DNA from 4 places in the Sporosarcina sp. P7 genome. Region 1 is predicted to be linked to each of the others. Evidence: riboswitches for the same ligand, from Rfam matches in the RefSeq annotation. Region 1 holds a riboswitch; each other region holds the start of a gene.
What was found. Region 1 has a riboswitch for thiamine pyrophosphate ahead of thiC (phosphomethylpyrimidine synthase ThiC). Riboswitches for the same ligand answer to the same signal wherever they lie in the genome.
Positions count from the first base shown of each region.

Region 2: another riboswitch for thiamine pyrophosphate. It lies ahead of tenA (thiaminase II); the one in region 1 lies ahead of thiC (phosphomethylpyrimidine synthase ThiC).
Region 3: another riboswitch for thiamine pyrophosphate. It lies ahead of CSV60_RS04825 (thiamine phosphate synthase); the one in region 1 lies ahead of thiC (phosphomethylpyrimidine synthase ThiC).
Region 4: another riboswitch for thiamine pyrophosphate. It lies ahead of CSV60_RS07770 (ECF transporter S component); the one in region 1 lies ahead of thiC (phosphomethylpyrimidine synthase ThiC).

Region 1 is NZ_PDZF01000004.1:189,408-197,130, forward strand. It holds gene CSV60_RS06375 (NAD(P)/FAD-dependent oxidoreductase) at 153-1,148, opposite strand; gene CSV60_RS06380 (cupin domain-containing protein) at 1,413-1,943, opposite strand; gene CSV60_RS06385 (response regulator transcription factor) at 2,167-2,661, shown strand; gene CSV60_RS06390 (calcium/sodium antiporter) at 2,802-3,755, opposite strand; TPP riboswitch at 4,135-4,252, shown strand; gene thiC (phosphomethylpyrimidine synthase ThiC) at 4,372-6,144, shown strand; gene CSV60_RS06400 (aldo/keto reductase) at 6,550-7,404, opposite strand.
Region 2 is NZ_PDZF01000001.1:216,563-224,285, reverse strand. It holds gene ureC (urease subunit alpha) at 1-345, shown strand, start outside; gene ureE (urease accessory protein UreE) at 356-811, shown strand; gene CSV60_RS01200 (urease accessory protein UreF) at 804-1,490, shown strand; gene ureG (urease accessory protein UreG) at 1,528-2,148, shown strand; gene CSV60_RS01190 (urease accessory protein UreD) at 2,141-2,965, shown strand; gene CSV60_RS01185 (YheE family protein) at 3,587-4,024, shown strand; TPP riboswitch at 4,189-4,290, shown strand; gene tenA (thiaminase II) at 4,381-5,076, shown strand; gene CSV60_RS01175 (DUF3889 domain-containing protein) at 5,125-5,508, shown strand; gene CSV60_RS01170 (nitric oxide synthase oxygenase) at 5,552-6,313, opposite strand; gene hpaB (4-hydroxyphenylacetate 3-monooxygenase, oxygenase component) at 6,396-7,723, opposite strand, start outside.
Region 3 is NZ_PDZF01000003.1:114,182-121,904, forward strand. It holds gene CSV60_RS04800 (ABC transporter permease) at 1-197, shown strand, start outside; gene CSV60_RS04805 (ABC transporter ATP-binding protein) at 201-899, shown strand; gene CSV60_RS04810 (ThiF family adenylyltransferase) at 1,155-2,171, opposite strand; gene CSV60_RS04815 (thiazole synthase) at 2,168-2,941, opposite strand; gene thiS (sulfur carrier protein ThiS) at 2,938-3,141, opposite strand; gene CSV60_RS04825 (thiamine phosphate synthase) at 3,128-3,727, opposite strand; TPP riboswitch at 3,798-3,906, opposite strand; gene CSV60_RS04830 (Crp/Fnr family transcriptional regulator) at 3,964-4,653, opposite strand; gene CSV60_RS04835 (heavy metal translocating P-type ATPase) at 4,631-6,532, opposite strand; gene CSV60_RS04840 (heavy-metal-associated domain-containing protein) at 6,548-6,769, opposite strand; gene CSV60_RS04845 (phosphoribosylaminoimidazolesuccinocarboxamide synthase) at 6,935-7,615, shown strand.
Region 4 is NZ_PDZF01000006.1:84,582-92,304, reverse strand. It holds gene CSV60_RS07795 (universal stress protein) at 1-140, shown strand, start outside; gene CSV60_RS07790 (dicarboxylate/amino acid:cation symporter) at 196-1,458, opposite strand; gene CSV60_RS07785 (DUF6526 family protein) at 1,708-2,142, shown strand; gene CSV60_RS07780 (energy-coupling factor transporter transmembrane component T family protein) at 2,217-2,987, opposite strand; gene CSV60_RS07775 (ABC transporter ATP-binding protein) at 2,980-4,431, opposite strand; gene CSV60_RS07770 (ECF transporter S component) at 4,453-5,022, opposite strand; TPP riboswitch at 5,104-5,215, opposite strand; gene CSV60_RS07765 (exonuclease domain-containing protein) at 5,403-5,975, shown strand; gene CSV60_RS07760 (YitT family protein) at 6,204-7,076, shown strand; gene CSV60_RS07755 (methyl-accepting chemotaxis protein) at 7,589-7,723, opposite strand, start outside.

The sequences.
Region 1 (7,723 bases):
ATCTGCCCCTTTTAGCACGGTTACTGTTAAAATCATATAAGTTAACATTCAACCGCTGATTTTTGTCGATAAAATTACGATAGATAGCAATTCGGACAGTAAGCCGATAGTTATAGCCAAAATAACTTCAACATATATATTATCGTAAAACTTTATGCAAAGATTGCCGTACTATGTTTCGGTTGTAAACGTACATTCGGGTCAATGTACTGCTTTGCATTACTAACTGCGACCGGTGCCTCACCGAATCCGGTGGCAATCAGTTTTACTTTCCCTTCATACGTTGCAATGTCACCCACAGCATAAATGCCAGGAATGTTCGTTTCCATTTTATTGTTAACGATTATGCAATTTTTCTCAATCTCCAATCCCCAATCTTTAATTGGACCGAGCGCGGAAACGAATCCATAGTTGACGATAAAGTCATCGACATCAATCACTTCACAGTTTTCAGTTTTAGGCTCTTCGATGACGATTTGTTTAATACCACCTTCATCTCCGATCAGTTCAGACGGAACATAAGGGGTTTTGATTTCCACACTGGATTTTTTCAAATTTTCCACGCTATGTTCGTGAGCGCGGAATTTATCGCGTCGATGGATGATGGTAACTTTTTTCGCAATCGGTTCGAGCATCAATGCCCAGTCGACCGCCGAGTCTCCCCCGCCACATACTGCCACTTCTTTATCCGTAAACCTATTTAAGTTGTCAATGAAATAATGAAGGTTTTTCCCTTCGAATTGCTCCGCGCCTTCAATCCCTAAGCGACGAGCTGCAAATGCTCCGTTCCCTGCCGTAATAATGATCGTCTTTGAAAAATGAATTTCTTGATTCGTTTGGAGTTTAAAAATCCCGTCTTCTTGACTTTCCACCGTTTGTACAGCTTGCTCCAAGCAGATTGTCGTTGGGAACATATTCACTTGTTCCTTTAAATTATCGATCAATTCTTGGGCACGGACTTTCGGCAATCCAGCAATATCGTAAATATACTTTTCCGGATAGAGTACTGACAACTGGCCACCTAACTGAGGTAAACTTTCTATAATCTTCACACTAGCTTCCCGCATTCCTCCATAGAATGCAGTAAACAACCCAGCAGGGCCACCTCCAATTATTGTAATGTCGTATACTTTCTCATCGATTTTCATTTTAAATTCCTCACTTTCCTTCGATTGATGTCGATGCACCTCTACCGTTAAGTAAAATATGAAACTATGTAATCAATTACGCCGAGGCGTAATTGCATCCAGATTAAGAACGCAAGTCATCTAGAGTTTGGATGACCTGCTAAACTGGATAATTAAAGCGCTATCATTTTGTCACTTTTAGAGATGAAAGTCTTCTATGGTAGACGCCTCTACATTCTGTGCAAAAATATTTTTTGATTGAAGATCAGTTGATCCATCGATAAATTAGCGGTCTGCCTGCGCAACAATCGCTTCTCTTTCTTTCGCACGCTCAATGCGAATCTTTTCAAGTTCGCTGCCTTCTGGATAAGTCGGTAGTTGTGGTTTTGCCGCACCTAGCATAACAAGCATCATCGCATCTTCTTTTCCATCGTTGCGGATACCACGCTGAATGCCGGGTGGTACGCTGACACAGTCGCGCTTATTCATTTTTATCTCATACTCTTTTCCTTCATACTCCAAAAGGACCGTCATTTCACCTTCCAAAATGAAGAACACTTCTTCTACGTCTGAGTGTAAGTGCAATGGACCAATTGAACCAGCTGGTAAAACCATCGTGCTTAATGTGAAGTTGTTTGCTTCAATTACATTTGAATCTTTGTTTGCTGTTGCACCACGTCCAATATAGCGCATTTGTGCACGGCGATATCTCGGATCTAATTCTTCTTGGAACTTTAAAACGTTCCAGTCCAACTTTCTATCTCCCAATCTCGCAATATATTTCTTTTCAAAATCCTCTACTGTTGTGAACTCCATGTTTTCTTCCTCCCTATTTTAGACCTCTTGACGAAAACGCTTATTCAAAGAAGTCTCCTGTTTTATATAGAAAACAATGTTTCTATATGGTCATATCATACTTCTAAATAAATTCATTGTCAACACAAAATTTCAAATCTTCTAATAATTAACTTGGTGATTAATGAGATGCTATGAAAAGATCGAACATTATCCGAAGATTGTGTGACGGCATTTGTGGCTGGTGAATCCGTTTGAAACCGCAGTTATTCACTTGGATGGAGGATGTACATCTCGTGCTGCTCGATCCGATAAATCAGATGTGGTGAAAGGACTCGACCAAGGTGCGGATGATTATATTACGAAACCATTTGACGAACGCGAACTCACAGCAAGAGTACGTGTGGCATTACGACGTACAGAGGAAGAAAATCAACCAAAGACTATTCAAGAAGGCCCATTTCCTCTTGACTTGGAATCCTATTCCATCCTATATGACACGCATGAAGTACGTCTAACGTTAAAGAAATTCTATATCATAGAAGCGATGATGAACCGGCCAAATCGAACGTTCACACGGGAAGACTTGCTTCAAGTAGCTTGGGAATACGACACGTTTACAGAAGTCCGGACAGTCGATTCTCATATTCGAAATCTACGGGATAAGTTGAGGAAATCCAATTTTCCTATCGAAGAGATTTTGTTGACGGTTTGGGGGATCGGCTATAAGTGGAGATAACGAGAGCTTTTCAATTTATAGTTATCGATCATAACTTTTATGCTGCATATCGCGCAATAAAGATAGAAAAGGCTACTTCCACGAATGGAGAGTAGCCTTTTGTTATTGATCTGTGCCGAGGATAGACCGAGGTGTTTTTCTTAATTACGTAAAATAACATACACTAGATACACGACGTATGTTACAGCTAGCATCAAACCTTCACGCTTACCAATTTTGAAGCCAGTTCTAGCAAATAGCAACAATACTAAGGTCAATACAAGCATAATGACAACGTCACTAAATACTTTATCGTTCACCGCGATCGGCGTAATGACAGAGGAAGCCCCGAGAACAAACAGGATATTGAAAATATTGCTTCCGACGATGTTCCCCAAAGCGATTTCACTTTCTTTTTTCAAAGCCGCTGAAATCGACGTAACCAATTCAGGTAGAGATGTACCGATGGCGATGATAGTAAGGCCGACCAATGCTTCACTCATGCCAAGAGAATAAGCGATCTTCGTAGCATGATCGACAACCAAATCTCCGCCGAAAATAATCGCTGCGAGCCCGACCAAGGTAATTAGTATATTCTTTCCCCATTTCACGTTCTCAGTAGCTTGTGTAAATGTGGAATTTTGACGGCTTCGAAGGCCGAGTTCAATCACATAGTACATAAAGATCGAAAGGAATAGCAGGAAAATGATTCCATCGCCGCGCGTGAGCACATTGCTGCTGAAGCCTTGAAGTGCCATATCACTCATCAACACCAACATGACAATACCTGCCAGTAAAGTGAACGGAATTTCTTTCCGAATGGTTTCGCTCTGTACTTTCAATGGAAATAGGAATGCTGCTATTCCGACCACGATGGTGATGTTGAAAATATTACTTCCCACTACGTTCCCCACTGCGACGTCTGCATTTCCACCCATCGCCGCAATAATACTGACCGTCGCTTCTGGTGAGCTAGTTCCGAGCGCTACAATGGTTAGCCCGATCAAAATAGGGGGAATTTGCAGTAGCCTTGCAATATTTGAAGAGCCATCTACGAAATAATCGGCTCCTTTTATTAATAATATAAATCCAATTATTAATAAAATATAGGACATTTATTGATTACCTCCTCCAAGGGAATGAAATTTCTAGTCGATAAAATATTTTGTCCAATTACTGCACATATGATGCGACTTGTTACATTCACAATGACCCATAACACCATAGGAATTTGATTTTATATACCCATAGGTTTCATTGTTCTCAATCGCTAATATTTTATACGACGTTAGCTCCACTACAACGATCTTTCCTTCTTTGTTTATTCACTTTTGATTATCTCACGTCATCACTGCTAATGCATCCTTCAAGTCATACAAAGATATTCATTTCTCATTAGAATCTACTTTTTTGAGTGTTATGGAAATCAAAAGTATACTAACTCTTTAAAAACAGCTAATTATATGGTAGACTATTCCTGTTCACACAATTAAATACTATAACTAGGGGTGTCCAACGTTATTGGACTGAGATGGAATGATAGTATACGCATTCCGGACTCTTTGGACCTGATCTGGCTCGTACCAGCGTAGGGAAGTTTTCATTTTATCAGCGACGCGTATTTTTGCGCTTTGAAGACCAGGTCCTATCTACGGAACTGGTCTTTTTTGTTGCCGATTCCCTTTACTTGAATCGAGTCATGGTCAAACCTCAAAAGGAGACGATGACAAAATGCAAGAGAAGAAAGAAGAAATTCATATCCATGAATGCTTTCCGGCAAGTCGAAAGATTTATGTACGAGGTAGTCGTCCAGACATACTCGTACCGATGCGCGAAATTGAGCTATCATCCACTGTAACTGATCAAGGCGAAATACCGAATGAACCTTTTCGTGTCTACGATACAAGCGGTAAATATACGGAAGCTGGTTATACAGTTGATATTAAAAAAGGACTTCCGAATATCAAGAAGAACTGGATAGTAGAACGAAATGACGTGGAAGAATATGAAGGCAGACAAGTGAAGCCGCGGGATAACGGGTATCGTTCCATGGAACAAATGCAAAACGACACAGAATTTCCATTGTTGAAACGCAAACCATTACGAGCAAAAAGTGGCAAGAATGTTACACAAATGCATTATGCACGCAAAGGAATTATAACACCTGAGATGGAGTTCGTTGCTATTCGTGAAAATGTAACGCCTGAACTTGTACGGGAGGAAGTTGCGCGAGGCCGAGCCATTATTCCGTCGAATATTAACCACCCAGAAGTGGAACCGATGATTATCGGCAGTAAATTCCATGTGAAAATTAATGCGAATATCGGTAATTCTGCTGTCTCCTCATCCATTGCTGAAGAAGTGGAAAAGATGACCTGGGCTACACGTTGGGGTGCAGATAATATCATGGATTTATCAACTGGAAAGAACATTCACACAACACGTGAATGGATTATCCGCAACTCGCCTGTCCCAGTGGGAACGGTTCCGTTATATCAAGCGTTGGAAAAAGTTAACGGCAAAGTGGAGGATCTCTCATGGGAAGTATTCCGTGACACGTTGATTGAACAGGCAGAGCAAGGTGTCAGTTACTTTACCATTCATGCGGGTGTTCTACTTCGTTATATTCCCATGACGATTAATCGTGTGACTGGCATTGTCTCACGAGGTGGTTCTATTATGGCCCAGTGGTGTATGTTGCATCATACAGAAAGTTTCCTGTACACACACTTTGAAGATATATGTGAAATTATGAAACAATACGATATTGCTTTTTCGTTAGGAGACGGATTACGTCCAGGCTCTATCGCGGATGCCAATGACGAGGCCCAATTCGCTGAACTTGAAACACTTGGAGAACTAACGAAAATTGCTTGGTCCCATGATGTACAAGTCATGGTAGAAGGTCCTGGACATGTGCCAATGCATTTAATCAAGGAGAACATGGATAAGCAAATGGAGATTTGTCAAGAAGCCCCTTTCTATACACTGGGTCCTTTGACGACAGATATTGCTCCTGCTTATGACCATATCACTTCTGCCATTGGTGCGGCTATGATCGGTTGGTTCGGGACCGCGATGTTATGTTATGTAACGCCTAAAGAGCATCTCGGTCTACCAAATAAAGAGGATGTGCGTGAAGGCGTCATCACGTATAAAATTGCAGCACATGCAGCTGATTTGGCAAAAGGTCATCCCGAAGCATACAAACGGGACGATGCATTATCAAAAGCCCGTTTTGAATTCCGTTGGAGAGATCAATTTAATTTAAGTTTAGATCCCGAACGCGCGATGGAATATCATGATGAAACATTGCCGGCCGAAGGAGCAAAGATCGCCCACTTCTGTTCGATGTGTGGGCCGAAGTTTTGCAGTATGCGAATTTCACACGACATTAGAAAATATGCGGATGAAAACAGTTTAGAAGAGAAGCTTGCAATAGAAAATGGCATGAAAGAGAAAGCTAAAGAATTCAAAAAATCCGGTGCTGAAATCTATCTTTAATAAGGAGTGAATGGAGTAATGACAACTGAACAGTTAATTCAGCAGATTACTGTAAAACGTCGAAACCTACATCAATTAGAAGAACAATTGGCACTCTTGCAAGCACAGTGTATACACGAATATACCGAAACCTTCACCTATAGGAAATGCTTGAAATGCTTGAAAATAGAGAGTGTTCATTATTAATAGATGTTCTGCCATTCAAAAAGAGCCTTTGTGCTCTTTGTGTCTCCTAGAAAAATTGTTAGTAAAATAAAAAACAACAAAACCCACCTCGCCACTTTGTAATGTGGATCGAGGTGGGTCATTTTTTGACGGGGATTTAAATTGATTTCTTTAGAAATTCAAAGTGTTGTACGCTGATTATACGATTGAAGGTATCCGGATTATTGAACTTATTAATTTTTAATCAAATTCTTCATATTCGTTCGGATGCTGCCCTTCTATTCTTCCCGCTTCGCCTTTATCTAAAGAGTCAATTTGTCGAATATCTTCTTCTGTCAATTCAAAATCGAATACATCAAGGTTTGCTTTTTGATGGTCGTAAGTAGATGATTTCACGACTGTTAAGACTTCATTCTGTAAGTTCCAACGAATAATAATTTGCGCGGGTTCTTTATTGTATTTTTTCGCGATAGATACAATCGTTTCATTTTCTAACACGTCGTTTAATTCGCGCCCTAAAGGACTCCATGCCTCCGTTACAATGCCGCGGCTTTTATTGTATTCCACTAGTTCGTTATTAGTAAAATACGGATGGCGTTCAATTTGATTGGTAGCCGGCGTTACACCAGTTGTGTCAATGATACGCTCCAGATGTTCTGGTAAGAAATTAGATACACCTATTGTCTTAATCAGTCCGAACTTCTGCGCATCGACTAACGCTTGCCACGCTTCTACGTATCGATCTTGTTTTGGAAGTGGCCAATGAATCAAGTACTTATCAAAGTAGTCGATTCCGATACGATACAGTGACTCTTGAATCATCAGAATCGCTCGTTCGTAATCATGTGAAGCACCAGGAAGTTTGGAACTGATCATCAATTCTTCTCTAGGTACAGATGATCGCCGAATAGCTTCCCCTACCATTCCTTCATTATTATAATTCGTTGATGTGTCAATCAGTCTGTATCCCGCTTCGATCGCTGTTAACGTACTGACCACACCTTGCGCACCTTTTACTTTCACGGTTCCAAAACCAATTGAAGGAAGGCTCGTTCCATCATTCAATCGCATCGATTGTACATTCATTTGATCCATTTTTATCTACTCCTTTTTACTAGGGAAACTCTTCTATTGGCAAAACACGCATTCATCGGACGTATCTTCTACTCGCCTATTCCATGTAATTTCCCTTGCTGAAAGTTAACTAAACATTCTTCTCTGTTTAGAATGTAAAAAGCACCTGTGACTGCAATGAACATGAATGGCTGAACATCCACATTCGTTACCGACACAGGTGCACTTTTTGTTTTTCCTTAAACAATCGATCTAGCATAAAAAGAGTAGCAAACAAAACCGTCTTTTGTTTATTCGAAAAGTATATAGAGAATAATAGTAACGTCACTATAGTCTTAAT
Region 2 (7,723 bases), on a different contig from region 1:
GTATTTAGCTTAATGGGCGATGCAAATGCAACGATTCCTACACCGCAACCCATGATTTATCGTCCGATGTACGCAACACTCGGAAAGGCATTGCCGCAAAGTTCCATTACATTTGTTTCACAGATTGCATATGATCAAGGAATAAAAGAGAAGCTTGGACTTGAAAAAGTAGTACTGCCTGTCCGTAACATACGGAGTCTTACGAAAAAAGATATGAAATTAAATACAGCTACACCACATATTGATGTAGATCCACAAACGTACGAAGTGAAAATCGATGGAAAGCTTATAACATGTGACCCAGTTGACGAGGTGCCAATGGGGCAACGCTATTTCCTATTCTGAGGTGAAAAAAATGATTGTAGAAGAAATCGTAATGAATATCAGGGATTTAGATCCAAGTGAGTATGAAAGCCGTCATAAAGAGAAAGTGTACTTAGAAAGTGCACATTTAATGAAGAGAATACAACGCGTAGAAACCGATCACGGACGTGAAATTGGAATTCGATTAAAAACTCCGCGTGATTTGGAAGCGGGAGACATTCTGTTTATGGATGATAAGAATATTATTTTGGTTGATGTCCTTTCTGATGATTTAATTATTATTAGCCCGCGGACAATGCTTGAAATGGGAACGATTGCCCATCAACTTGGAAATCGTCATTTGCCTGCGCAATTTGAAGACGAGGATATGCTTGTGCAATATGATTATTTAGTTGAGGATTTGCTACAGGAAATGGATATTCCATTTAAGAGAGAAGAACGAAAAGTTGCAAAGGCTTTCCGTCATATTGGGCATAGTCATGACTAATCATGCGTTATCTTTGTTACAGCTATGCGATTCTAGTTTTCCCATCGGCTCTTTTAGTCAATCATTCGGGTTAGAAACCTATATTCAAAAAGACAAGGTCACCGATGCTAACACATTTTCTGAGTGGTTACATGTCTATGTGCATGAACAGCTTGCTTATGCAGACGGCTTGGCTGTAAGACTCTCATATGATGCACTGGATAACGATGACCTGGATAAGGTTTGGGAATTGGACCGCATATTGACTGTACAGAATCTTGCTCGCGAATCACGTGATGGTACACAGCGTATGGGTGATAGAATGTTAAACATTGCAGAAGCCATTTACAAAATACCTGTGTTAACTACTTACGCCCAAAAAATTCGTGATAAACAAGCTTTTGGCCATCCAGCCATTGTTTTTACGATGATCGGACATCATCTTCAAGTAGAAAAGAATACAACGGTTTTATATTACTTATACTCGACGGTTGTTAGTCTTGTGCAAAATGCTGTACGGGCAATCCCGCTTGGACAAACTGCTGGACAGAAAATCATTTACACTTTTCAACAACAACTTCAGCAAACGACAGACAAAATAATGGAATTAGACGAAGAAGAGTTTGGCGTTGTATCGCCAGGCCTTGAGCTTTCACAAATGCAACATGAACGTGTCGGGATACGTATTTTTAGTTCGTAATAAATGAAATGAAATTGATAATAAGGATGTGCTTAGAATGGGACCAATTAAAATAGGTGTCGGTGGACCAGTTGGTGCGGGAAAAACCATGCTTGTTGAAAAAATTACACGCGCGTTAGATGGCGAAGTGAGTATGGCGGTTATTACCAATGATATATATACGAAAGAAGATGCCAAATTTTTAGTTGCGAACGGTATTCTTCCGGAAGACCGTATTGTCGGCGTGGAAACAGGAGGCTGTCCACATACGGCAATTCGTGAAGATGCTTCGATGAATTTCGCTGCGATTAATGAATTGAAAGAAAAACATTCCGACCTCGAGTTGATTTTTGTAGAGAGTGGCGGTGATAACCTAGCGGCTACTTTCAGTCCAGAACTCGTAGACTTTTCCATATATATAATTGACGTAGCGCAAGGTGAAAAAATCCCGCGCAAAGGTGGACAAGGAATGATTAAATCTGATTTGTTTATTATTAATAAAACAGATTTGGCACCATACGTTGGGGCGAGACTTGAGGTAATGGAGTCCGACACAAAAGTATTTAGAGGAAATAAACCTTTCTTTTTCACCAATTTAAAAGATGATCAAGGACTAGATGAAGTGGTTGAATGGGTCAGAAAACACGCTTTGTTAAAAGGACTAGGACAAGATGCCTGAATGGACAGGTGTTCTTGACCTTGTCATGGAAAACCGACAAGGACGCTCCGTGGCGAAAAGCGTTTACTTTCAAGGTGCATTTAAAGTGATGCGTCCCGTCTATTTCAATAAAAATAGTTATCCATGCTATTATTTATTGAATCCTGGCGGTGGCTATTTAGATGGAGATCGGTATCAAATGAAAGTCACGCTTGGTGAACGAGCGATGCTGACGTTGACGACCCAGTCAGCGACGAAAGTATATAGAACACCGACCGAGCAAGTCTATCAAGAAACAGTCATTCGTATGAAGAAGGATAGTTATCTAGAGTACTTACCGGATGCACTTATTGCATACAAAGATGCCAGTTGCTATCAAAAAAATAGTATATACATGGAAAAAGGAGCAACTTTGCTGTATGCTGAAATTTTGACTCCGGGCTGGTCGCCGGAAGGAGAAAAATTCAGCTATGACATGCTCCGTTTGAAAACCGAGATTTATATGGAAGGTCAACTTGTTGTCTTTGACCATATAAAACTTCATCCAGCGTCACAAAATATGAATGAGTTAGGCTTTATGGAAGGATACACACATTTGGGTTCCTTAATTGTCGTTGGAGAAAAAACGAATGATGCTCTATTGGATCGATTATATGAAACTCTTCAACAAGAGGCTGGAGAATTTGCATTCGGATTGTCTAAGCTTGCCGTTCCCGGCTTCACTATACGCATTTTGGCAAACTATACACAAGTCGTAGAGCGAATTATTTCAGTCTGCCACCACGTAATTAGCGAAGAATGGGATCAAATGAAACCAAGTTTTTTAAGGAAGTACTAGAAAATGCCCGACAATTCAATGAGTTGTTGGGCATTTTCTGTCCGTTATGCTATTACTGCAGAAATTAATATGCATGGAAAGTAATAAAGAAGGCTAAATTATTCCGTATATATTCTGCAGTTTGTTCAAACAACTTTGTCACTGTTCAAATGATTGAAACACAAAAATTAGGGTATTATTATACATACGTGGTGTGTCATTCGTAGGATTAACCATGTCCGTCAAGTCAATAGAATGTATAGCAGTCTTTGCGTGTATTGGTTCAACATTCACGGTAATTATTAAAGGCTGCAATAAAGTTGTTACACATGTGTGAAGTTGATCTTCCGCCTGGTAGTGAGTGAAGATGTAATAGAGTGTACGGGAAGTAAGTTCGCTACGACTTACGGTGTTTGGACCATATATTCGAATGATATAAAGCATAGTAGAATATTAATGGATTTGACAACAACCTATTGCTAAGTTATATTAGAGTTTAAATTTTTTTAAAGGATTTTTACGTGAGCAGGAATGATGGGTAATTAAACTTCAGGCTAGAAGGCTTGAATTAGTAGTTATGGATAACGTAAGATGAGCCATTTTATAAAAAGAGGCTTTATACTATTTTTGGAGGTGTTCCCTGTGGTAGATGACTTTGAAGCAGAAAAAGTTTTTGAAGACAGGCAGTACGAGCGAATTCAGTTTAAGCTCATCTTAGAAGGTCGTAAGTATAAAGGTGACTATCATGACGGTAAAATCCAATGGCTTAATCCACATCCCAAACATGATGTTGGCGAAGAAGAAGTAATTGCCATAGAGGATAAAGTTTTGGAACTTCTATCAGAGCAAGGGATTCGAAGTGAAGCGGATGATATTGAGATCGAACAATCGAATAGCGGAAGTCAAACTCGACCACTTCAGTCATTTAAATTGAAGATTCAAGGCGAAGAATTTAAAGGTACATTCATTAATGGCAAAATTGAATGGTATCATCCTAAACCACGACGTAAACTAGAAGAAGAGCGCGTAAAAAAAATAGAAGAAGATGTTGAGAAAAAGCTAAAAGAACATCTAGAATAACAAATTGACACTTCGTGAAATCTGCCGAATAAACGTATTCGATTGAGTGAGACAAACATAAGGTCTTCTGCCAATCACTGTGTTGTATGTAGGCTACGTGCAATCTCAATTCGTTTGACCTTTCTGACAAGTTAAGACTACAATGAATATACAAATGAAATAGTTGTTACCGCTAGGGGTGCTCTGTGGAGCTGAGAGAAGCATATGCTTTAACCCTTTAACTTGATCCGGTTCATACCGGCGTAAGGAAGTGGTGTAGATGTTACTTAGCTTATTTCTGTGCTCTGTGATGTCTCTCCGCCACTTCTTGTCAAGAAGTGGCTTTTTCATTTATCACGAAAAAGGGGAGAGTATACATGAAGTTTACAGAACGTTTATTAGAGAAGACATTACCGATTTGGAGACAGAATCATAGTCACCCGTTTGTCCAAGAGATTGGAAATGGTCTGTTGGATCAGGAGAAGTTTCGTTTTTATATGGTGCAAGACTATTTGTATTTAATTGACTACGCGAAAGTGTTTGCTGTGGGCACGATGAAGGCTACGGATGTAGAGACGATGGGTAAATTTGCTGCATTGCTTAACGGTACACTACACACTGAAATGGAACTTCACCGTCAATATGCAGCACGCTTTGGCATTACCGAGGAAGAGCTCGAGAATGCTCAGCCGTCTCCAATTGTCCTAGCGTACACGCACTATATGCTACATGTAAGTCAAAACGGCTCTCTAGCGGAAGTTGTCGCTGCATTATTGCCGTGTGCGTGGAGCTACTGGGAGATCGGCAAAGAGCTTTCGGAATTGCCTGGTGCGCTGGAACATCCATTGTATGGTGACTGGATTCGCATGTATTCATCGGAAGACTTTGGCGAGTTGGCTACTTGGTGCTTAGAATTAATGGACGAAACTGCAGAAGGCAAGCCTGAATCAGAATTAGTGAGGTTAGAGGAGATCTTCCTTAATACGACTCGATATGAGTATATGTTCTGGGACATGGCCTACACGAAGCAAATGTGGCCTGGTATGCATGAAGGACAGATGATTACAAATTAATATAAAAGAAACGTCCGACTATTTAAGTTGGATGTATTTCATTTAGAATTGAATGGATATAAACAGCGCATGCTATTCCTAAAGGAGGTGTGCGCCATCTTTGCAAAAATAGGTTTGGCACTTGGAGTTTTATTGACAAGTGGGTCGGGTACTAGTGATGAGTCAGCTGCTGCACTTAGTAAAGTGGAAGTACCGGCATACGCCAAATGGTCAAGGCTTGCGATCAAACAAACGATGCTCAAATATCCTCATGCAGATATCAAGGATTATTTGCATATCGCAACCGACTCAAAAAAAGTTACGGGCGTGGAGAAATTTCAGCTTTGGTTAAAAGAGGAAGAGCGGGAATTCGGTGTAATAGTGACTGTCACCTATTCAGCTGAAACAGGTAAATTTATTCGCATCGATTTTCAAGAAATACCTGTTCAATAAGCCAATGCCCCTAGACCATATAACATGGTGTAGGGGCGTTGGTTTATTCGGGATCTCTTTGATAAAAGAAATTGGGAGTGATAATGTCATTGGCAAACCGTTTGTGATAGACATGGGTAGCGGCGGGTGATAGTGGTGGAATGAGCCATACCGAGTTACCTGTCACTTTTCTTCCTGCACTTTGCTCTTTCTTTTCGAACGATTTGAATTGTTTAGCTGCGGTATGATGATCAACAAGTGTGACGCCTTCTTGCTGGTAGGAATGTAGAACGGCTATATTCAACTCTACAAGTGCTTTGTCTATCCAAAGAGATCGATTGGATTTCGTGTTAAGGTCCATCCGTTTGGCGACAGACGGCAAAATATTATAACGGTCCGCATCTGCAAGATTACGCGCTCCAATTTCCGTACCCATATACCAGCCGTTAAATGGTGCCATGGGATGTTCAATTCCACCGATATCAAGACGCATATTGGAAATGATCGGAACAGCATACCATTTTGTATGCAACTCAGAAATTCCTTTGATTTCGGAATGACTGATAGGTACCTCTTTTACTAACGACTTTGGCAATTCAAAAAGCCGCGGAGATTTCCCATACTCTTGAATGACAAGCGGTAGTACATCAAAAGGTGTTTTGGCTCCTTGCCAACCAAGGCTTTCACATAACTTAGTCATTTCAATGGATGTAGAGTCACCAATGTTGATTTGTTCTTCTCGTGAAAGTCCTAGTTCATCATAACAACTGTGAATAAACTGGACTGCTTCTTGAAATAGCTCAATTCTATTTACAGATAGCACCATAATCGTCAACTCCATATACAAGGTGTAGCATCTGGCAAATACGATGAGCTGACATAATTTCGGCAAATTACTGACTTTTCATTTAATCTGAGAGTAAACGGCGTATCATTTCTTGTCCTGCGTCTTTTGGATAGGATCGGTATAGATGTCCTGATAAGCGAACTGGATCACCGAAGAAATACCGTTCATATTGCGTTTGTCTTGTGCCGAACGAACTCATCGTCAAATCCCAAGCCAACCGAAATAGTTGTACACGTTCTAACGCGGTTTTCGTAGCACCTTGTAGGTACTTTGTGAGATCAGGTTGAATAGCCGAATGAAAATCCTTATCGGTAGGTAGCGCAACCATCCCACTCGCTCCAATTAGCTGAATGATTTCACTAAAACGCGGATAGACTTTTGGGAAAATATTGCTAGCTATTTGAAGTGGTATCGCACTTGGACACATATAACCCCATTGATCGGGTAATGCATCGGCTTCGGATTTATCTCGCAAGGCTTTCATCGTTTCGAGCCCTATAATTATTTCAGACAATTTCTCTTGAATGTGGAGATATTCCGCTATATTAATCGTTTGGACGAGTTGCTCTGCCAAATTTAATATGAACTCCGTCTTGACGATCTGTCTCGTAATGACTTGATGGGTAGCAAATGGATGAAATGAACTCATTGAGAAAAATTCTGAAGCTACTTCCTTATTGTGATGAAAGAATACACGCTTCCACGGGACGAGAACATTATCGAAAACAACTATAGCATCCATCTCTTCAAACCGTGAACTCAGTGGGTAATTAAACGTAGAATTCCCGCCTACAAATGATTCCCTGCAAAGAAAACGTAAACCTTCTGTACTGGAAGGAATGGAAAAGGCGAAAGCTTCATCAGGATCCCCAAGAAATGAAGGCGTGCTGAACACCAACACTTCATCCGTCACGCCGCCCTGTGTGGCTAGTAGCCTTGCTCCTTTAATGATGAGCCCTTCAGATGTCTTGCCTACAATCTTCGCGGAGATCGGTTCATCTGACGTATTAAAGGCATTCTGTGATCGGTTGACCTGCGGTGTAATAAAGGTGTGAGTAAAAGATAGATCTTCTTCTCGCGCACGTTCATACAGCGCTTGAATATGTTCTGGAAAACAGTTTTCTTTGCCGAGCAAGTGAGGGGAAGAAGAGGCAAAGCTCATAATCACAGTATTGAGGTAATCTGGACTTCTACCAAGTAAGCCACAGGAAAGTCTTGCCCATTCTTCTGTCATAACTCTTCGTTTCTGCAAATCCATTTTAGTTTTCGGTTGTAAGTAAGAAAGTCCAATTGGCTCGTTTGTGACTGGTGAGGCGTATGTCATGAGAGCCTTATGTGCAGGTGATAATTGTAAATTATACAGAGAAGCCTTTGTTTCAATAAGCCCTC
Region 3 (7,723 bases), on a different contig from region 1:
CGTTGATCGGGGTTGTCCTGGCATTTGGACTGACGTTGCTTGCGGGAAGCTTCCTGCCAAATGCAGTTCCTATTATGTTTGATATACCTACCATGATAATTTATGGATTGATCTTAATAGTAGTGGCAATTCTCGGAGCAGTCATTTCGGTTTGGACGATTATCCGAATTGATCCGCTCGAAGCGATAGGAGGGTAAACGATGGTACTGGAACTACGAAATGCAAAAAAGACGTTCGGTGAAGGCAATACGCTCGTTGAAGCGATGAAGGAGACCAACTTCTTAGTCGAACGTGGAGAATTGGTCGCGATTATCGGTCCGTCAGGTTCAGGTAAAAGTACATTCCTGACGGTGGCTGGTGCTCTGCAAACGCCAAGCGAAGGTCAAGTTATCATTAACGGTAAGGAATTATCGCAGCTAAATGAAAAGCAACGTTCAAAAATCCGTTTGCAGGAAATCGGTTTTATATTGCAGGCTTCTAACCTCGTACCGTTCCTAACTGTTGACGAGCAGCTTGAATTGCTAAATAAAGTGAAGAAAGACAATATGACCAAAGACGAGCAACGCAAGTTATACGAGGATTTAGGTATTACCAAGTTGCATAAGAACTATCCTTCTGATTTGTCTGGCGGTGAACGGCAGCGTGTGGCGATTGCTAAAGCGTTGTTCAGCAAGCCGGCGATTCTTTTGGCGGATGAGCCTACCGCTTCGCTCGATTCGGATCGGGCGTTTGAGGTGATGGAGTTGTTGCGTAATGAAACGAAGTCGAATCAGACAGCGACCATTGTCGTGACGCATGATATACGGTTGATTCAATACGTGGATAAGGTGTACAAGATGACGGATGGTGTGTTGAAGTTGGAGAGTTCGGCTGAGATGGCTTTGGATTCGACGGAATGAGCGGAATGCTTAATAAATAATGAAATAAACGCTTCGGAAGGCTGTTTTACAGCTTTTCGAAGCGTTTTTTTATTGGAGGATTTATTGGGTATGCTCATAAAATTGGGCGGAGCGCTCTATACAGGGGTTAAGCGCTCAATGCGACGTGTTATCCGCTCATAGTCTAGGCGCGAGCGCTCTATGCCACGCGTTAAGCGCTCTATCGACCGTGTTCATCGCTCATAGCCCACGTGCGAGCGCTCTAAGCACCAAGCATCATCCCAATAAACCGGCGACAATCTTCCGTGCAACCATGATATCCTTCGTTCCATGAACCAACATCCGCCCATCACGGAATAACACGAGTCGATGAGCGTTATATTCACAAGAAACCAAATAAGGATTTTGCTTTAAATTAGAGACAATACCGCGAATGGATTCGGCAAATGGTATCAGTTCCACTTGTCGGTGCTTCGGCCATGACAGTTGCACGGTGTCACGTCCGCACAGCACAGCAGTCCGAATGACTTCATTAGCAGTCAGATAAGGATAGACAGGGGAGTCTGAGCAACTTGGACAACTAGATTTCTTCATACTGTGCACATCCATTGCAGCACGTTCGCCTGTCCATAAATCGACGGATTCCAGGCGCGGTTCCATCGGTGCGCCCGTTATACACTTCAGCAATTCGGCGGTTTGACGGGCAGCCGTTGTAACGACGATTGGTGAGATGACGCCGACTGTATCGCATGTTAAAGACTGTGGTGGTAACGCTTCGAGTAGACAGTGCAAGCAGGGCGAGCCTTCTTTTACGCCAATAGGAAACGTCAGCCCGTAGCTACCGACGCAAGCACCCATGAAGAAGGGAATGCCCAGTTGTAACGCTGCGTCGTTTGCTAATAATCGTGTTTCGATATTATCTGTGCCGTCGAGAATGAACTGATGTCCTTCGAATAGGTCGAGAACATTTTCAGGTGTCACATCCGCCACAATTCCACGAACTTTCACATCGCTATTGATTGCGCGCAATCGGCTTTCCGCAGTGATCGCTTTCGGCAATTGATCGATGACATCTTGCTCTGTATATAATTGCTGTCTATGAAGATTGCTCCACTCCAAAATATCACGATCGACAATCGTTAGTTCGCCGACCCCTGCACGGACAAGCATTTCCGCTCCGGAAGAACCGAGTGCACCCGCTCCTAAGACGAAAACTTTTGCCTCGCGGATACGCTGTTGTCCAACTGGTCCGATAGGTGCAAATAGCTCTTGCCGAGAATATTTTCCGGTCAATTCGTCACAAGCCCTTCAGTTGGACTGCTTGCTACGCCGTAATCGCGGACTGGCATACGTCCTGCCTTATAACCGAGACGTCCTGCTTCAATCGCGAGTTTCATTGCTTCTGCCATCATGACGGGATTAGCCGCTTCCGATACTGCTGTATTCAGCAATACACCGTCTGCTCCGAGTTCCATCGCGAATGCCGCGTCTTTTGGAGAGCCGACACCGGCGTCAATGATGACGGGGACACTCGATTGCTCAATGATCAATGACAGATTCAGCGGGTTTAGAATGCCTCTGCCTGAACCGATTGGCGCAGCGCCCGGCATGATGGCATGAACACCTAATTCGCATAGTCTTCTTGCGAGCACTACATCGTCTGACGTATAAGGCAATACAATAAAGCCTTCCTCTAGCAGCATTTCAGTAGCGCGTAATGTCTCTACTGGGTCAGGAAGCAATGAACGGCTGCATCCAATAATTTCAACTTTCACCATGTCACAAAGTCCTGATGCTTTTGCGAGACGTGCGATATGTACGGCTTCTTCTGCTGTACTTGCACCTGCAGTATTTGGAAGTAATGTATAGCGAGTTAAATCCAATTGCTCTAGAAAATTGGGCTGTGACGCTTCAAAAATATCCATGCGTCGTACTGCGAACGTAAGGATTTCTGCTTCTGATACTGCAACTGCCTGCTTTTGTATTTCAAATGAAGGATATTTCCCTGTACCTAGTAATAACCGCGAAGAGAATTCTTTATCTGCAATTTTTAACATCTTCATCCGCCTCCTACAAAATGTATAATTTCAATTTGGTCCCGATCCATAATCGGTGCGTCATAGTGATCTTTTTGCAAAACCTCTTTGTTTTTCTCCACAATTAAAATACGATCACCCAATCCCAAGTGCTCAAGTAGCTGTTGAATCGTTGCTACTTCCGGAACGACCGAATAGGATTTCCCGTTCAGATCAATCTTTTTCATTATTAGACACGCCTCCTATTCTATAACTTTGTAAGATTTTTAGTGAACGCATAGGGGATAATACAGCCACGCCTGCTACGCTGTTTCGCTGTAAATCAGGCAAGTGATGCGGCTGAATTCCACCGATTGCATACACGGGAATCGAACTATACTTTGCGATAGAAAATAATTCTTCCGTGCCGCGCGCTGGTAGGCCGGGCTTTGACTTCGTCTCGAAAACATGCCCGTACAAGAGCCAATCTGCTCCTTCTGCCATCGCTTCCTTTGCTTCTTTAACTGAATGAATCGAGCACCCGAATTGTAGCTTGGGAAATTTCCGATGTGCATCCTGTAAAGACATGCCATAGCTAGTCAGCTGTACTTTCGTGAGATTCAGCCTGCTTGCTACGTCTGGTCTGGCATGTATAATGAGCTTTTCGAGTGGAAATCCACTATTCGCAAGACGCGTAATCAAATCTGTCAGTTGTTCGTCTGTCTTGGACTTCTCCCGCAAAATAATAGCATCTAGAAAATGTGCAGTCTGCTGCAAGTGGAGAGTCAGTTCATCAATCGAAAGACAGTCGTCGGTCACGCCAAGTAACTTCATTCATTCCCCTCCAATAGAAAAAACCACTTCCCGAATCGGAAAGTGGTGGATGTGTCGACAGAAATATATACGGAACGACTCGCCACTTCCCTCCGCAGATGCTAATCTGTTCAGGTAATAAGGGTTTCAGAGCCACACTCTTTTCTCAGTCCTTGTGAAGGATTCCCCTAATGGTCAAAATATTAAGTTTTCAGAACTAGCGTATCATGTATGAAGTAGAATGAAAAGAGTTTCTTTTATAATAGTAATAAAGCATCCAAATCGAGAATATCCACCGTTTTCATGCTGGACTGGCGAATCCAGCCGGACTCCTCGAATGCGCTAAGTTTTCGACTAATCGTTTCAGGTGTCGTCCCGAGGTGGGAGGCGAGGTCTTTGCGACTCATCGGCAATTCGACTTTCAATTGTTGTTGTTCTTCAGATAAGTCAGCTAGATACATGGCGATACGCGTTTCTGCTGCTTCCATACCGATCCGCGCCGCTCGTTGTTCTGTTCGAGCGAGGCGAGAGGAGAACTCCTCTAACATCTTTAATGAGATCGCAGGATGCTTTTGTAGAAGTTGTTGCATTTGATCACGTTGAATAATACATAATTCCACGGGTTCAAGTGTTTCTGCGTAGGCGTCATGAGGTTTGGCGTTGAATAACGACAGCTCACCCGTGAAATCTCCCGGTTCTAAAATTCGTACGAGTTGCTCTTTGCCGTTTTCTGAAAGGCGGTATACTTTGATTCGTCCTTTATGCAAAATATATAAACCTTCGGAGCAGTCGCCTTCATTGTAAATAATTTTTCCACGTGGATGCGAAGTGTTTCGCGCGAGTCCTACCACGTGTTTCATCTGTTCATTTTCCAAATGATTGAACAGCGGAACGAGCGATACACACATATTTTGATCCGTCGTATTATTGTGGGGCTGTTGACTCATTCACTTTCACCTCGCTTATATTTCGATTGGCTGGTTTGTCACTAGTATAGCGTATTAATCGAATGGCGTTCAATATAACCAGAAGTACACTTACTTCATGAATGAGCATTCCGGATGCTAGGAACACTTTACCTAACAGTACACCGGCCAACAGGAGGAAGACTGTGCCTACCGCAAAGAATGTGTTTTGTTTCATGTTATGGACAGTCGCTTTCGATAATGCATAGGCATGGGCGAATTGATCAAGCCGGTCCGCCATCAAGACGATATCAGCTGTTTCCATGGAAATGTCTGTTCCGCCTTTGCCCATGGCAAGCCCAATGTCCGCCGTGGCGATCGCAGGCGCATCGTTGATCCCGTCACCGGCCATGGCTACACGATGTCCTCGTTTTTTCAGCTTTTGAACAGCGGCGACTTTATCTTCAGGTAAAAGCTCCGCGTGGACACTATCAAGACCAAGTTGTTGACCGACGAGACGGGCAGTGTGGACATTGTCGCCAGTTAGCATAATCATTTGTTTGATACCGCTTCTTCGTAATTTGGCCAAAGCAGCCTGTGCTTCCGGACGGATTTGATCCGCTATGGAAATAATACCTGCGATCTTTCCATGAATGCTGACGAACACGGCCGTATTACCTGCCTTTTCCCGCTTAGATGCATAAGCTTCCACGTCACTAGAAATAGGTATACCTTGCGAGGCCATCAGTTTTCGGTTGCCGGCTGCGAGTTGCTTGCCGTCTACTTCAGCAAGAATGCCGTTGCCTTTCATAACGTTTGCGTCACGTGCTTGATGTGTCAAGCCAATCAAGCGCTTCTTTGCTTCGCGGACAATCGTTTGACCGAGATGGTGTTCGGACAATAGTTCAACTTCTGCAGTGAGGCGCAGTAGCTCTTCTTTTTCGATACCCCAACTATGGATATCAGTTACCTCTGGACGTCCTTTGGTCAATGTGCCTGTTTTGTCAAAGACGACTGTGTCGATTTTCGCCAATTGTTCCATCACGTCGCCACCTTTAATGAGCACACCATGTCGGGCACCATTACCGATTCCCGCTACGATAGAAACGGGAGCGGAAATGACAAGAGCGCCAGGGCAAGCGATGACGAGGAAGGTTAATGTCATTTCGATGTTGCGTGTGAACAGATAGACGATCATCGATAAGACGACAATGGAAGGTGTATAGATGTTGGCGAATCGTTCAAGGAATTTTTGCGTTTTCGACTTGGCTTCCTGTGCTTCTTCGACTAGCTCGATAATACGAGCAAATGCTGTATCGTCACCTACGCGTTCTGCCATTATTTCGATATATCCGTTGTCTACTAATGTACCACTGAACACCTGGTCGTCTAGCGATTTGGCTGCCGGTACAGATTCTCCCGTGATGGCTGCTTCATTTATAGAAGCATTGCCTGTAACAATCGGTCCGTCAACTGGCACTTGTTCTCCTGAGCGAACGATTACCCGGTCACCGACTACTACCTCATCAACAGCGATTGTCATGATTTTACCATCCCGAAAGACACTTGCTTCTAGTGGTGCCAGATCAATAAGGGCCTTGAGGGACGAGCGAGTTTTCTCCATTGTACGAATTTCAAGTAGCGCTCCGAATAAAAATAAGAACGTAACTGCAGCGGATTCTACATACTCACCAATAAATAGCGCACCGATTACCGCAATTGTCACGAGAAGTTCAATACTGAAAGCTTTCATGCGAATAGCTTTCCAAGCTTTTATGGCAATCGGAGTACCCGCGATTAAAGTGGCCGCGATTAATGTAATCTGACGCGCATCATGAAAGCCCGCGAAGTGCAAGATGATAGCTACACCAAGTAAAATCGCGGATAGGGAAGTGATGCGCACGGTTTGTTTTGCATTCATTTGAATACCTCCTCTTTATGAGACTTTTTGATTGAGAACTGGATATCCGAGTTTTACAATCAACTCCTGCAATTCATTGGCTTCTACGATAGATTCATCAAACTCGACCCGAACTTTACTTGAGTGGAATAATACTTTTACTTGCTGTACGCCTTTAGCTCGGGATAGAGCGCCTTCAATTTTCTTGATACATGACGGGCAACTGAATGGTTCCATTAAAAATACGACTTTTTTCATTGATCTCATCCTCTTCTTGTGTATTTGTTAACTTAAGTATAAGAATATTTTGTGAAAATGACCTTGACGCCCATCAACTTTTGTCAAACAATACTTTTTCTTCTCGTCAAAGTGCTTTATACTGAATAAGTAGTACACATTTATGAATAGAGGAGAATCGTACGGATGAAATTAACCTATTCTGGTAAAACGAAAGACGTCTACCGCTTGGAAGATGGCCACGTGCTATTAAAATTCAAGGATGATGTAACAGGGGAAGATGGTGTATTTGATCCAGGTGCCAACACAGTAGGACTGACGATTGAGGGTGCTGGGAAGTCTGGACTTCGCATGACGAAATACTTTTTCGAGAAATTGGAGGAGCAAAACGTACCGACGCATTACATCGATGCCGATCTGGATGAAGTGACGATGACGGTGAAGCCTGCTACGGTCTTTGGTAAAGGATTAGAAGTGATTTGTCGATACCGTGCGGTCGGAAGTTTCTTACGCAGATTCGGTGCATATGCTGAAGAAGGACAAGTACTCGATGCTTTCGTGGAAGTGACACTAAAAGATGATGAACGTCAAGATCCACCCATTTCAGAAGATGCTTTGGCACAACTTCACATTTTGACGCATGAAGAATATGCAGTACTGAAAGAATTAACCCAGCAGATTTCTGAAGTAGTGCGATCAGAGATGGCGGAAAAAGGTTTAGAACTATATGATATCAAATTGGAATTCGGTCGTGATCCACAGCGAAACATCATGTTGATCGATGAAATTTCAGGAGGCAATATGCGCGTTTATCGAGGCGATACATATATTGAACCAATGGAATTAGAAAAGATATTATTTTCATAAAACTCAACCGGAAACGAAAAATGTTTCCGGTTTTTTATATGTTCTCTCAAGCTATACGCTGACTGACTTAGCGGGACTTTACTTTTTAATCAAATAAATAAAATGATA
Region 4 (7,723 bases), on a different contig from region 1:
TTAAACACGTAAACACGAATGAAATTGATCATCTCATCCTAAGCAGTCGCGGTTTAAAATTACTTAAAAAGCTAGTTATGGGTAGTGTCAGTCAAAAAGTAATTAAACATGTGAATAGCTCTGTCACGATAATTAAATAAACAATATAAAGCAGAACTGCCGTAGCATATCCTACAGATATGTTACGGCAGTTTTTTAGAGTCTTTTACTGTCGGCGTATGCTGGTTCTGGACTTTGCGTTTTCATATCGGTGATTGAAGAATTATCTTCCCACTTATCTAGTATCACGGCATTGGCTGTATTGCCAAATACGTTCAACAATGTACGGAAGCCATCAGTCAAACGATCCACTCCAGCGACAAGCGCAATACCCGCAAGAGGTAAATTGGCTGCGGCAAGTACAGTGGACATCATAATGATACCTGCACCTGGCACACCAGCTGTACTAAATGATACGACAAGTGCACTGACAATGATTGCTAGGATTTGTGCGCCACTCAGCTGGATATCAAATAGCTGAGCAACGAATAAAGCATTGAATGTCTGCAAAATGCAAGCACCGTCCCGTTTCAAGGCAGTTCCTAAAGGTATCGCAAAACCTGCAATCTCTTCTTTCATTTTAAATTCTTTTTTGCTATTTTCAATAGCGACCGGCAATGCTGCATTAGAGCTAGCCGTACCGAATGCGATACCGAATGTCGGCTGGAAGCTTTTCCAGAAGTGCTTTGGAGACACATGCAGGAAGCTTAAAATAACAAAGTACGCGATAGCCATCAGTGTCAAAGCTAAGATTAATCCTAAAATATAAACAAATAATTTTTGCAAAATATCAAGACCTTGCGTGGCAATTACAGAACTAATTAAGGCGAAAACACCTATTGGCGATAATTTCAAAACAAGCATCGTAATCTTTTCTACGATAGTGTGTACGCTTTCTACGAATGAAAGAAATGGTTTTGCTTGACTGCCAGCCATACGAATTCCGATAACAACAATAATTGCCGTGAAGATAATCTGCAACAAATTCCCTGTGGCGAACGCTTCGAATGGATTGGTAGGAACTATCGAAATCAACCATTCAAGAATACCTTGTCCTTCCTTTGCCTCTCCCGCTGCCACTTCCCCTAAGCCATCTACCATATTCCCGGGTTTCAATACTGAAGCGGTGATGTAACCAATGACAAGCGCGAGTATGCTTGTGCTGATGTAAAGGAATAATAGCTTCCCTGTCAACCGTCCAACTTTTTCAGAGTGATCTATACTAGAGAAACCTACAATCAAAGATGTAAACACAATGGGTACTACTACGAACTGGATTAAGCTCAAGAAAATTTTACCAATTGGGGAAAGTACGTATTCATTCAATTGCGGTACTGCTTGCGGGAGAAAGATATTTACGATAATGCCGAAAATTATACCCGACATAAGACCGACTGTGATTTTTGTTGAAAGTTTCATAGAAAACAACTCCTTAAATCCTTATTGATATAGTAGGTTTAATATAATGAAATATATATGTTTTGTCAATGCTAATAATTCTAACTATTGAAAGAGTGTATACAAGTCGCCAAGTTTATTGAGTCTTGTTCAATAAGATCGAATGGTTTCACGATGAATTGAAACCACTACCTTAAGAAAGGGCAATTATGTATACAACTAATATTAAATCATGTAAGATACCCCTGTAGGTATGTGAGGAGGGACGAGATGAAAGAACAATCGTATGAAAATCATACACGGGTAACACCTTTGCAACACTATATTTGGTTACCATTAAGCGTTCTATTGATTTTGACAACAGCGATCTATGGAATTTATCAATTTGTAAAGCATGGTTTTTCAATGCAGATTATGTTATTATTCGCTGTCATCGTTCTTGCTATTATTCCAGGGATGCTTGCACGGATTTATGCGTTGTCTTTGCAAGATCGATTAATCGTCACGGAAGAACAGCTTCGTTACTTTATGTTGACGGGTAACCGTTTAGCTGCACATTTGACGAAATCACAATGGATTGCATTACGATTTGCTTCAGATGAAGAGTACGTGGTGCTTGCGAATCGAGCAGCAGTGGAAGATCTGTCACCTGATGAAATTAAGAAATCCATAAAATCATGGAGAGCAGATCATCAGCGTGTGTAATGAAAAAAGAGAGCACAGGATCTGAACTAGATCTGTGCTCTCTTTTAATTTGGTTACATATTCTATATCGCTAATTATCGATATATTGATAGCAAAAAGGCTGAAGATAAACTACATATCATGACAAGTAAAAACACCATATCTACCCCGGTATACCGTGTAGGATAATAATACGTCCTCGCAGCACCCATCTGATACTGTTTAGCTTCCATCGCCACGGCAATGCGTTGTGCGCGACGTATACTTTGGGCAAATAGAGGAACTGTATGGGACTGCAATCGTTCATATATACCTCTAAATCCTTTTGAAAACTGGATATTCCGTACTTTTAAAGCATTCCTACGAATTTGCAGCTCTTCAGTGACAGCAGGAATTAAACGAAAAGCTGCAATAAAGCTATAGGCATATTTAGACGGCAGACGAAACTGCTGCATCATAGCATAAAAGAATAGTACGGGTTGGATTGTTAAGATAAACGTAAAGCCGAAGAAGCCAAATGAAAGTGATTTACTCCCGAGCAACAGCGCGTGTTGAATACTCTCTTCGGAAATCTTGAGTAGTCCCCATTGCCACAACACCGTTTCACCCTTACCGAATAATAACATCGTCAATCCAGTGGACAGGAATGAAATGACTAACGGAATGGAAAGCAATAAAAGTTTCTTCAGTGAATAGCCGCTGAATATATAAAATAATATTCCATATAGAATAGCTTGTGAGATAGCAAAAGGTAAACTTTGATTCACAAGCGTAATGATCAAGAACGCAAAAAATACGATGAATTTTAGCGCGGGATTGACTCGGAATAGCCAGGTTTCGCGTTTAGGTGTGAACCAATTAAACACTCTTTGCACCACCAACTTCATTAGCCGTATGCACAACGCCGTCAACTACAGTCCAAACAGCAGTAGCGAAGTTCTCTACTATTTCCGTATCATGCGTAACCATCAAAATTGTCATGCCTTTCGTGCGCAACTGCTCCAATTTCTCAAGAATAGCGAATGTGTTTCGTGCATCCTGTCCAAAAGTAGGTTCATCGAGTAACAGGATATCCGTACTAGGAGTAAGGGCAGTTGCTACACTCAAGCGACGCTTTTGGCCCGTAGATAGTTGATAAGGATGGCGTGAAACGGAATCGGGCAGGTTAAATAAGCGCATCAATTCCTTTGCATACATGTCTGCATCGGCTTTTGGCATACCGTGCAAAGATACTGTTAATTCTTCCGTGATCGAGTTCGTTACAAATTGTAGTTCGGGATTTTGAAAGACGAGCGATAGACCTTTCGGGAGTTGCCGTTTCTTCTTTTTCCACACAATGGCTACGCCGTTCACTTCATAGACGCCGTTAGTCCGAAGCAATTGCATAAGAGATAAAAGCAATGTACTTTTACCAGAACCATTTTCCCCAACAATCGTAATCCAGTCACCGGCCTGTACAGTCGCATGTTTGGCGGAAATCTTCTCCACTAGACCACGATAACCGTGAAAATCCTCGATATGAATTTTCTCTTGTGATGAAACCACTTGACGATTTAGCATCATCAATTGAAATGCATCAGAAGTTTTATATTCTTCCCATACCCCTGGATACCAAATGCCATAACGTTTCAGTTCTTCCTGAAAGTTTGCAAAAATATCTGCAGGTGAACCGTCTGCTAGTATGACACCATGATCATTAAACAACACAACACGATCTACCCAGTCAGCAATCAAATCGATTTTATGCTCCACGATGATCACAGTTTTATCAGCGGTTGCTTCTTTAATAGAAGTCCAAATCTGTTGCGTGCCTTCCGGATCCAGTAATGCGGAAGGTTCGTCCAGAAATAGCACGTCCGGTTCCAATAATAAAACAGAAGCCAATGCCAACCGTTGTTTCATACCTTGAGACATTTCATTGATGGGCGTGTGGGCATCTATCAAGTGCAAGTCTACACGCTTCAACACCTCCTCAATAAGAGGTGCCATTTCTTCACGTGGCACCTGAAGATTCTCTAAAACGAATGCGAGTTCTTCATCGACGTAGGTCATACAGAACTGTGTATCTGGGTCTTGGAAAACGAACCCCCACGAGTCTGGTAACTGAATGCTTGTTGCTTTCATTGGCAGTTCGATAGAGTTCGGGATAATGCCACTCAGTACTTGAAGTAAAGTGGATTTCCCACAACCGCTAGGACCGAGCATGAGAACTTTTTCACCGGACTGAACAGAAAAGGAGAGGTCCTTAAAGACCAAAGCATCTTCTCCAGGAAACTTCAGTCGTAAATCGGTAACGCTGATGTTATTCATAGTTGGATCATACCTCCGCTTTTACTGATCAAGCATCGTATATTCTTTCTTATCGACGGGGCGAATTAGCGATGTCACACCTGTTGCTTCTAGCGCTTTTACAATAAACACAGCGAAAATACCTGTGAAGATGAATGCGCTGATTGCACGTAATCCGTATTTCACAATGAGTGCCCATGTTTCGAGTGCTGCGTAACCATAAATCAAATCAAGTCCGAAACTTGCAAGACATGACGCGACTCCTGCTAACCCTGCAATTAAAATAGAATAGCGTCGATAACGGAATGCAGCGAACAATAATTCAGCAGCAAGTCCTTGTGCGAATCCATACATCAATACTTCAATACCATGGCCGGCAAATGAAGACAAGGAAGCCCCTGCAATACTTGCGATGAATGCAGTACCGGGCTTTCGTAATAATAGGAAGGCAAACGGTCCCACCATGAACCACATACCGTAAAGCAGTTGACGTGCAACAGGCATGATCGGTTTGACGACAGTGTATAAATCATCCCAAAACTTCATGAGCACGCCAAATACAACGCCGATCATGATGGTGATCAATAAATCGGTAAACTTTAACTTTTTCAAACTCTTCCACTCCTCGTTATTTTTTATACAAAAAAGCCGTCTGAAGAGCAGACGGCCGAGGAAGGAAAGAGATTCCTGTATAATTCCATCGATCACGCTCTCTACGCTGGCATTACCCAGATCAGATTAACGGTCAGCAGAGGATTCATCTGCTATCTCAGCCTGATTCTCTCAAGCACCCGGACGGACAATCATGTAAGCAATTCTAGTATACAGCACGTTGAATTGTGTGGCAACTTATGAAATTACTAGACGTTCAATTAAATGCTGACAGTTCAAGTGGAACATATTGTATTGAAATCCTGATATACTAAAAGGATCAAACTGTTCATAATTATATTCTCGATATCATGCAAATAGAGTGTAAAAGGAGTTTTCACATGACAAAACATATAGCATTTATTGACGTGGAGACAACAGGCATGCGTGCCGAGACGAGTGAAGTAATCGAGTTAGGGGTTATGCTGGGAGAGTATGAAGATAATCGTATTGTTCGAGTGGCAGATGAGTATTGCGAGTTTCAAGAACCGTTCTATTCTATCTCCCCGATCATTACCCAGCTCACTGGCATTACCGATCAGATGGTCAGAGGGAAGTCGCTTGATATGGATAGAATACTAAAAATACTAGATCAAGCAGACGGTATAGTAGCACATAACGCATCATTTGATAGGGGCTTCGTTAGTCGACTATTACCTGAAACGCTCGACATGGACTGGTATTGCTCCGTTAGACAAATCAAATGGAAAAATTATGGATTTGAAAACGGCAAACTACAACAATTGCTGAGAGCGCACCGAATTCAAGTGCATAACGCCCATAGAGCGCTCGATGATGCGAAGAATCTAGCTGTGTTGCTGAACTCATCCAATCCCAACTTGGCGGATGATACATTCATCTCGTATTTGATGAATAAAGCCCCAATGAAGAAACCAGCAAAATCAAGATTTTAACTACTAGAAAGACCAGTCATCATGGGATGACTGGTCTTTTCCTTTTCGATACGACTCTTGGGTTACTGCGGCCATGTGGTTTCTATGCTACTACTATATTTAGTTGCGCGTCATGTCATTGATACAAAAAAATACAAAAATCTACTGTCCATGGAATAGTTTATCTAGATAAAAGGGTATGGTAAATAGAAGTATGTGACTTACTAAATAACTGAAAGGAATGAGAAGATGAAAGTAATTACAAAGAAGTCACATAAGAAGTTACGTCTTCTATTGCAAGCCTTTTTCGTCATGATGGGTGCAGTGATTACAGCGTATGGACTTGAGTCAGTCCTTATTCCAAACAATGTATCGGATGGTGGGGTTACAGGACTAAGTATTGTGGGTTCTAAAGTTTTTGGACTTCCGTTAGGTGTATTAATTGCGATTTTAAATATACCGTTTATCTTCCTTGGTTACAAACAGGTAGGTAGGCGCTTTGCAGCACTTTCTGTCGTGGGCATCGTATCCTTAAGCGCCAGTACAAGTTTAATGCATCATATTCCCATCATTGTTCAAGATGATACATTATTGATAACTGTCGTTGGCGGTATCATTATTGGAGTCGGAATCGGAATAGCTTTGCGTAATGGTGGAGCACTTGACGGTATTGATATGCTCGCAGTATTGCTTTCAAGAAAACTCCCATTTGGGACAAGTGATCTAATCTTATTCCTAAATGTTTTTGTCTTTATCGTCGTTTCAACTGTCTTTGGGCTGACTGGTGCGATTATGTCAGCAATTGCTTATTTCATCGCATCGAAAGTCATATCTATCATGGAAATTGGATTTAGTGGTTCCAAAACATTTAAGATTGTAACGGATCAACCTGAATTGATGATAGAAGAGATTCATGAACGTTTAGGTCGAAGTGCTACTTATCAAGTGGTGCAAGGGAGTTTCACGAATAAGGAATTCATAGAAATCACTTGTAATATTTATCATTTGGAAGATAGTAAAATGAAAGAAATCATTCGTGACGTAGACAAAAATGCATTTGTGGCGGTATATGAAGTTGCAGAAATTAAGCGGGGGAATTTTGGCGGGAGTCAACTACGTTAAGTGGGTGTAATTGAAAATATATTTGTCTGTAGAATATAATTGTACAGTAAGTAAGTCTAGCTTTGATAAAAGAGTGTAGGGATTAGAATATTACAACTCCGCAAAAAGAAAATAACAAACAATCACTCACTCATCTGTTTTAAAGGGAAAAGTATCTTGGAGACTAATCCCGCATGTGGAAGTATTATTATTAGTCCTTCACTAACGCAGTGATCTTGATGTTTATTCTTCTATTAAGGGAACATAAAAATCCAGATAGGTTCGCGCATTTAATTTATGGAAAACTGCTGAATTAAATTTCGTTTAACTTTTTAGAGTAGTAAGTTATAATGGAATAGACAATATATAGACTTGGATTAAGTTTTTTGTTTATATATTGCGGTCGCTCCCCGTATAGGGAGTGTGGATTGAAATTGTCGGGAGAGGTTGCAGAAGGGATATTTATTTCTCACCCTCTAAAAAATAAAACGAATCACGTAAAAGCGTCTGCATAGTAGCAGACGCTTTTTCAATCATAAAGTAAATTTTCGTACAAGCGCATTGAGTTCTTCAGCCAATCGGGCTAAATCGTCGGAGTTACTTGCTATTTCTTCTATTGCGCTACTTGCTTGTTGTGAAGATGCTGAAGTTTGCTCCACACCTGCAGC